DNA from 2 places in the Pseudomonas sp. Z003-0.4C(8344-21) genome. Region 1 is predicted to be linked to the other one. Evidence: predicted binding sites of a transcription regulator. Region 1 holds the regulator's gene; the other holds the start of a gene.
What was found. The regulator FliA, encoded in region 1, starts transcription of late flagellar genes. The targets are predictions, from matches to a motif close to CTAAAGTTTNNNNNNNNNNNGCCGNTAA.
Positions count from the first base shown of each region.

Region 2: the regulator FliA is predicted to act here: its motif matches at 1,479-1,506, upstream of flgM (flagellar biosynthesis anti-sigma factor FlgM).

Region 1 is NZ_LT629756.1:4,635,201-4,639,410, forward strand. Features, by position in the region: gene BLU24_RS20905 (protein phosphatase CheZ) at 1-719, opposite strand, end outside; gene BLU24_RS20910 (chemotaxis response regulator CheY) at 737-1,108, opposite strand; gene fliA (RNA polymerase sigma factor FliA) at 1,276-2,016, opposite strand; gene fleN (flagellar synthesis regulator FleN) at 2,013-2,843, opposite strand; gene flhF (flagellar biosynthesis protein FlhF) at 2,960-4,210, opposite strand, start outside.
Region 2 is NZ_LT629756.1:1,876,014-1,880,223, reverse strand. Features, by position in the region: gene BLU24_RS08665 (chemotaxis protein CheV) at 1-536, opposite strand, end outside; gene flgA (flagellar basal body P-ring formation chaperone FlgA) at 619-1,380, shown strand; gene flgM (flagellar biosynthesis anti-sigma factor FlgM) at 1,542-1,868, shown strand; gene BLU24_RS08650 (flagella synthesis protein FlgN) at 1,917-2,384, shown strand; gene BLU24_RS08645 (flagellar brake protein) at 2,473-3,219, shown strand; gene BLU24_RS08640 (MFS transporter) at 3,294-4,210, opposite strand, start outside.

The DNA.
Region 1 (4,210 bases):
GCATGAATCTGCGGACCTTCACCCTGCGAGAGATGTTTTTGTGGATCTTTTTCGGCAAGCATCGCGGCACGGTCATGTTCGATGCCCGCAAAGCGGTCGACCTGACTGGCCATGAGGACGAGTTTGAGCAGATTGCTTTCGACTTCGGTGACCAGTTGGGTCACGCGCTTGATCACCTGACCGGTGAGGTCCTGGTAATCCTGGGCCAGCAGGATGTCGTTGAGATTGCTCGACACCGCACGGTTGTCCGTGCTGCTGCGTGACAGAAAACCGTCGACCCGGCGCGCCAGCTCGCGGAACTCTTCAGCCCCGACCTCGCGACGCATGAAGCGACCCCAATCGGCGCTCAACGTCTGGGCTTCATCGGCCAGACTGTTGACCACTGGCGTGGCGCTTTCCACCAGATCCATGGTGCGGTTGGCCGCGGCTTCCGTCAGCTTGACCACATAGCCCAGGCGTTCGGTGGCGTCGGTGATTTGCGACACTTCCTCGGCCTGCGGCATGTGCGGATCGATCTGGAAATTGACGATCGCACTGTGCAGTTCACGCGTGAGCTTGCCCACTTCCTGATACAGGCCACGGTCACGGGTCTGATTGAGCTCATGGATCAGTTGCACCGCGTCGCCGAACCTGCCTTTTTCAAGGCTCTCGACCAGTTCGACCGCGTGTTTTTTCAGGGTCGATTCAAAATCGCCCTGTGAAGATTCGTTATGCTCCATAGCTCCCCCGCGCGTTCTCAGCCGATGCGTTCGAAAATCTTCTCGATTTTGTCTTTCAACGCCTGAGCCGTGAAAGGTTTGACCACGTAGCCGTTCACACCGGCCTGAGCGGCTTCGATGATCTGCTCACGCTTGGCTTCAGCGGTCACCATCAACACTGGCAGGTGCTTGAGTTTTTCATCGGCGCGCACGTGGCGCAGCAGGTCGATACCGGTCATGCCCGGCATGTTCCAGTCCGTTACCAGAAAGTCGATGCTGCCGCTGTTGAGCACCGGAATGGCAGTGGTGCCATCGTCGGCCTCGACGGTGTTGGTGAACCCAAGATCGCGCAGCAGGTTCTTGATGATCCGCCGCATCGTTGAGAAGTCATCAACGATGAGGATTTTCATGTCTTTGTTCAATTCGACCTCCAAGCAGTCTTAAACGCGCCCAGCACCTGGACGCGCCACTTCAATCAATCGGCGCAGCACTTAAAGTTTGTCTGGAGCACAACGGATCGAGACCGGCGCCGCTCATCACCGCACCAGCCTCGTTTCGCAGTGTCCCCACACTGCCTTCAGCGCGCTCGCCACTCCCCCAAACGCCCCCGCAAACGGGCCGCGCACTGGCTGTGTAACTGGCTGACCCGCGATTCACTGACGCCAAGGACTTCACCGATCTCCTTGAGGTTCAGCTCTTCGTCATAGTACAGCGCCAACACCAGTCGCTCACGCTCCGGCAAATTGGCAATCGCGTCCGCCAGCGCCGTCTGGAAGCGTTCATCTTCCAGATCGCGTGACGGCTCCATATGAGCACTGGCGCCATCCTCGTGCAGCCCTTCGTGTTCGCCGTCCTGCAAGAGGTCGTCGAAACTGAACAGGCGGCTGCCCAAAGTGTCATTCAGAATCCCGTAATAATCGTCGAGACTCAATTGGAGTTCGGCCGCAACCTCGTGATCTTTAGCGTCACGGCCGGTTTTAGCTTCAATCGAGCGAATTGCGTCGCTGACCATCCGGGTATTGCGGTGGACCGAGCGTGGCGCCCAATCCCCTTTGCGCACTTCATCGAGCATCGCGCCGCGGATTCGAATGCCCGCGTACGTTTCGAAACTGGCGCCCTTGCTGGCGTCGTATTTGGTCGACACTTCGAGCAGGCCGATCATACCGGCCTGGATCAGGTCTTCGACCTGCACACTGGCCGGCAAACGTGCCAGCAAGTGATAGGCAATGCGCTTGACCAGTGGCGCGTAACGCTCGATCAACTCGTACTGCGCGTCACGCGCCGACTTCTTGTAAAGATTCATGCCACTGGCGGTCATATCACAGGCCCTGCGGTTTGCTGCACGAGACGCTCGACGAAAAACTCCAGGTGGCCGCGCGGGTTGGCCGGCAACGGCCACGTGTCGACCTTCTGCGCGATGGCCTTGAAGGCCAGGGCGCACTTGGAGCGTGGAAAGGCTTCGTAGACGGCGCGTTGTTTCTGCACGGCCTTGCGCACGCTTTCGTCATACGGGACGGCGCCTACGTATTGTAGGGCGACGTCAAGGAAACGGTCCGTGACCTTGGTCAACTTGGCGAACAGGTTGCGCCCTTCCTGCGGGCTCTGCGCCATGTTGGCGAGGACGCGGAAGCGGTTCATGCCGTAATCGCGGTTGAGCAATTTGATCAGTGCGTAGGCGTCGGTGATCGAGGTCGGCTCGTCACACACCACCAGCAACACTTCCTGCGCGGCGCGGACGAAACTGACCACCGAGTCACCAATGCCCGCAGCGGTGTCGATCACCAGCACGTCGAGATTGTCGCCGATGTCGCTGAACGCCTGAATCAGGCCGGCGTGCTGCGCCGGGCTCAGGTGGACCATGCTCTGCGTGCCGGACGCCGCCGGCACGATGCGAATCCCGCCCGGGCCCTGCAACAGCACGTCGCGCAGTTCACAGCGGCCTTCGATCACGTCGGCCAGCGTGCGTTTGGGGGTCAGCCCCAGCAGAACGTCGACGTTCGCCAGACCGAGGTCGGCGTCCAGCAGCATGACCCGACGGCCAAGCTCTGCCAGCGCCAGCGACAAGTTCACTGACACGTTAGTCTTGCCGACGCCACCTTTGCCGCCGGTCACCGCGATCACCTGTACGGGATGCATGCTGCCCATGTTATTTCTTTACCTTGTCTTGCATAGACGGAGGCCACATTACTGGCTGCGCGTTCCGGATCGGAACAATGCGTGGCAGACCATCGATGTAGGTACAAAAACTGTTCATGATTACCTCAGCCAACCTGCTTGGTCGGGCTGTGATAGATATCAGCGAACATGTCAGCCATGGCTTCTTCGCTGGGTTCTTCCTGCATTTGCACGCTGACGGCGCGGCTGACCAGTTGATGACGGCGCGGCAGATGCAGATCATCCGGAATCCGTGGGCCATCGGTCAGGTACGCGACCGGCAATTCATGACTGATCGCCAGGCTCAACACTTCACCAAGACTGGCTGTTTCATCCAGTTTAGTCAGAATGCAGCCGGCCAGCCCGCAACGCTTGTAACTATGATAAGCGGCGGTTAGAACCTGTTTCTGGCTGGTGGTTGCCAGGACCAGATAATTTTTTGAGCGAATGCCCCGCCCGGCCAGACTTTCCAGCTGCATGCGCAGCGCCGGATCGCTGGCCTGCAGGCCGGCGGTATCGATCAGCACCACGCGCTTGCGCAGCAGCGGATCGAGCGCCTGCACCAGCGACTGGCCCGGATCGACGTGGGTCACCGGCACATTGAGAATGCGCCCCAGGGTCTTGAGTTGTTCCTGCGCACCGATGCGGAAGCTGTCCATGCTCACCAGCGCCACATTCTGCGCGCCGTACTTGAGCACATAACGCGCCGCCAGCTTGGCCAGCGTGGTGGTCTTGCCCATGCCCGCCGGGCCGACCATCGCAATCACACCGCCCTCTTCCAGCGGCTCGACTTCCGGTACGGCAATCATCCGCGCCAGATGCGCGAGCAACATGCGCCAGGCCTGACGCGGCTCTTCGATATCGGTGATCATCGACAGCAGATCACGCGACAGCGGGCCGGACAGGCCGATGCGCTGCAGACGGCGATACAGATTGGCTTGCGCCGGGCGGCTGCCCTGCAGCTGATTCCACGCCAGCGTGCCGAGCTGCACTTCCATCAGTTCGCGCAGGCTGTTCAACTCAAAACGCATCGAATCCAGCGCACGCGGATCGACGCCCGCCGAAGCCTGCGCAGGCGCTGCGGCCGGACGCGCCGGTGCAGCGTAGGTCGGCTCGGTCAACGGTTCGGCAGCGGTCAGCGGCAGGCCGGCCGTCAACGGCAGCCCGGCGAACAACTGCTGATTGGTGTTGCCGTCGGCTTCGCCACGCAGGCTCAATTCGGCCTGTGCGGTGACGATGCGCGACTGGGTCTTGCGCAGCTCGTCCTCGAGTTCCATGTTCGGAACCCGTGGCGCCAGCGCCGACAATTTGTAATCCAGTGCTGCCGTCAACTCGACGCCGCCGGCAATGCGGCGGTT
Region 2 (4,210 bases), 2.8 Mb from region 1:
AGCGACAACGCCTTGGTCTGGGTCTCGACATCGACCACGCCCACCGAAATCGCTTCCGGCGTCGGTGCGACTTCCGCCAGCACTTTCTCGACGTCGATGATTTCGACTAACTGATTGTCGACCCGAGTCACAGCCGTCAGGTAGTGATCGCGACCGGTGCCCTTGGGCGGCGGATGGATCTCTTCCCAGTTCATGTTGACGATGCGCTCCACCGAGCGGACCAGGAAACCCTGGGTCTTGGTGTTGTACTCCGTGATGATCACGAACGGACTGTTCTTGTCTTTCAAAGCCCCGGAACCGGTCGCCATTGCCAGATCGAGGATCGGAATGGTCGCCCCGCGAATATTTGCCACCCCGCACACCACAGGACTGGACTTGGGCATCAACGTCAGCGACGGGCATTGCAACACTTCCCGTACCTTGAACACGTTGATGCCATAGAGCTGCTGACCGTCGAGACGGAACAACAACAGCTCCAGGCGATTCTGCCCTACCAGTTGCGTGCGCTGGTTCACCGAATCCATTACACCCGCCATGCCCAGACTCCTACATCAACGCCAAGTGTTGTTGCGACGCACATTCATTGCTAAACGGCACGGCGCTTGCTTTTTAACCCGTATGAACATTCAAACGACATTTTCCCGACACCTGACAGCGCCTCTCCGCAGAGCGCTTGCCAGTGCGTGCGCCATTTGCTGCTTGTTCTTTGGCAGTCCTGCCAATGCTGATGCGGTTACCTTGCCTGACATGCTTATCGGCGTCACTCAGGGCTTTCTTGAGTTCACCGTAGAAGACTATCTGACGAGCAGTCAAACCGAAGGCCGTTATGAAATCGAAGTCAACCAGCTCGACCCACGCATGCGCATGCCGATGTGCGACAAGGAATTGACAGCGACGCTGGAGAGTCCGGCACGTCCTTTGGGCCGGGTTACGGTGAAGGTTCGCTGCGAGGGTACATCGCCCTGGACGGTGTTCGTACCCGCTCAAGTCCGGCTGTTTCGCGAGATTGTGACGACCACGCGTGCGCTCAAACGCGCCGGCATTATCGAGCCGCAGGACGTGACCTTGCGCGAGCGCGACGTCAGCCAGATCAATCAGGGCTTTCTGACTTCGGTGGACGAAGCGATCGGGCAGAAATTGACCCGACCAACGGTCGCCGATCAGGTCATCACCCAGGTTCATCTGGAGCAGGCGGAAGTCATTCGCAAGGGCGATCAGGTCGTCATCACCGCACGCAGCGGGACATTGGCCGTGCGCATGCCGGGCGAAGCCCTGGCCAACGGCGGCCTGAAAGAACAGATCCGGGTAAAAAACCTCAATTCACAACGGGTGATCAAGGCGCAGGTCACCGCGCCGGGACAAGTGGAAGTGGCCATGTGAACGCCCTGTGAGAAAACTGGCGCCGACCTCGCCGCTTCCCTAAACTGTGTCGCAGCAGGACAAGCCGCGATGCAGCCAGGCGCATTGGAAAAATGTGCCTAAAGTTTTTCATGGGATAGCCGAAAACATGGCAAGCGTCCAAATTCCCAGAGGTTTTTATCATGGTCATCGATTTCAGCCGTTTGAACAGTTCCTCGTCACTGACAGGCAGCACACGTACCAGCAACGCCAAGGAAAGCGCTGAAAACAGCCCCTCCGCGCCGCTGAATACCCAGGCCGAACAGGCCAATGCCGCCAAAAGCGGGGAATCGGTACACCTCAGCAATGAGGCTCAACAGTTGCAGAAGGTCACTGACAAGCTGCGCGATCAGCCTGCTGTCGACAAAGCCCGTGTGGCCGAGTTGAAAGCCGCGATTGCCGATGGCAGCTATAAAGTCGACAGCAACCGTGTAGCCAGCAAACTGCTCAACTTCGAAGCCCAGCGCTAGGCTTTTGCCGGCGCCAGGCTTTTGGACGCTTAAACCCCAAGGCCAGCCATGCACGACACTACTTTATTGCAACTGATCGACGACGACTTTGCTCCAGCGCAAGAACTGCTGGAGTTGCTGCAAACCGAATCCCTCGCGTTGCACGGTCGTGACATGCCCCTGCTGGAAGAAATTCTGGCGCGCAAGCAGGCGTTGATCATTCTGCTGGAACAGCATGGCCGCAAGCGCAGCGAAATTCTCGCCAGCCTTAATCTGCCGACCGATCGCAACGGCCTGCAACAACTGGCCGCGCAATCGAGCGTTGGCGAGCAGTTGTTGCGTCAGGGCGACGCCCTGACCGACCTGATTGCCCAATGCCAGGCAGCCAACGTCAAGAATGGCCAGTCGATCCGCATTCAGCAGGCCACCACGGCCAATCAGCTGAAAATCCTCACCGGGGGCGAACCGCCAGCGTTGTACGACGCCAGCGGCACCTTTGCCAAGCCCGCCAAACCGCGTCCGCTCAGCCAGGCATGAGCCGTTGATGCGCCAGCTCTATCAACCCGCGGAACATGCTGGCAAAATGCTGGCTAGTCGTCATATTTTGTCTGGAGATTGATAAACCGTGTCCAACGCCCTCAGCGCGGATGATGCTCCGCAGCCACCTAAGGTGCTCACCACGCCACTGGAAATCTCCAGCAACCTGCGCCAGCTGCAGGACAGCCACGATCCGCTGATCATCACCTTCCACGAGCGCAGCCAGCGCTTCCAGAGCTACCTGATCAAAGTCGACCGCGACAGCGCCTCGATCGCTCTGGACGAAATGATCCCGCGCGATGGCGAACGCTTCCTGCTCGCCGGCGAGCCGTTCAAGGTTGAAGGTTTTCATGACGGCGTACGCATCGCCTGGGAATGCAACGGCACGCTGAATATCGAAGAATCCGACGGCGATCGGTTCTATACCGGCGAGCTGCCGACCGAAGTGGTTTACCACCAGCGCCGCAACGCCTTCCGTGCCGCGCTGAAACTGACTGATCTGGTCAGCGTTGAACTGGGTGGTGAAAAACTCAAGTCGCCGATCCATGGCAAGCTGCTGGATATCTCCGCGACCGGTTGCAAGTTTCGTTTCGAAGGCGACATCACCGACCGCCTGCAACTGGGCCAGGTCTACGACCGCTTGATTGCCCCGCCGCTGTTCGGCAACCAGCCGATCGCCGTCGAACTGCGCTACCTGCACTTCGAAGAAAAGCTCAATATCACCTTCGCCGGCCTGCGCTTTCACAACATCAGCGGCCCGGCCGCGCGCAACGTCGAACGTTTCGTTTATCAGCTTCAACGTGAAGCGCGGCGGTTTGATAAAGACGATCTCTGAGCCGTAGCGACCCACAAAAAAGGGCAGCCCCTCACAGGACTGCCCTTTTTTATGCGCGAGTGCTTATCTTCGATTCAGGGCCGCGCGCCACTGATATCCGGCGCAGGCTTGTCATCTGCGCTGCTCACATCATCTTCGGCCGTGGCTGGCTGCGGTTCGGCTGGCTCGGGTTCAGGTTCTGGACTGGACGGTGCCGGGTCCTGGACCATCTGCTCTTGCACCACTTGCTCGTCGACCCGTGGGTCGAGCGCCGCCACCAGTGGCGAACTCGACATGCTGTCGGGCATGGCGACGTGATGCAGCGGCGCATCATCGACCTGATGCAGATTGGTCACCGCTTTTGGCCGAATCCGCCACACCAGCACCAGCGCAAAAAAGCTGAAGAACGCATACAGACTCTGGCTGCCGAGAAACTTCATCAGCACGCCGGCCAGCAGCGGCCCGATGCTCGCGCCCACACCGTAGGTCACCAGCAGCATCGCCGTCAGCGACACCCGTCGATCGCCCTCGACATGGTCGTTGGAAAACGCCACGGCCAACGGATACAGGCAGAATTGCACCAGCGAACAGAGGAAACCCACCACAAACAGCACTTCCAGCGGTACCTGCGGCAACACCGCCAACGGTAAAGCCGCCACTGCCAGAAACCCGGCGAAGCAGCGGATCAACAGCGCCCGGTCGTAGCGATCGGACAACCAGCCGAGCGGCCACTGCACCAGCAAACCGGCAAAGATGCAGCTACCCATGAACAGACCGACCTGCTCGGTCGACAGCCCTTGCTGCGAGGCATACAACGGCGCCAGACCGTAAAACGAACCGATGATCAGGCCGGCGCCGAGCACCGTGCTCAACGACTGCGGCACCCGCTTGATAAAGAAGCGCGGCTCCATCGGCGCCGGATGCAGGGGCGCCGGGTGAATCCGCCGGGTCAGCGCCACCGGCACCAGACACAGCGCAAAGCACAGCGCGACCAGCATCAGCAGCTCCAGGC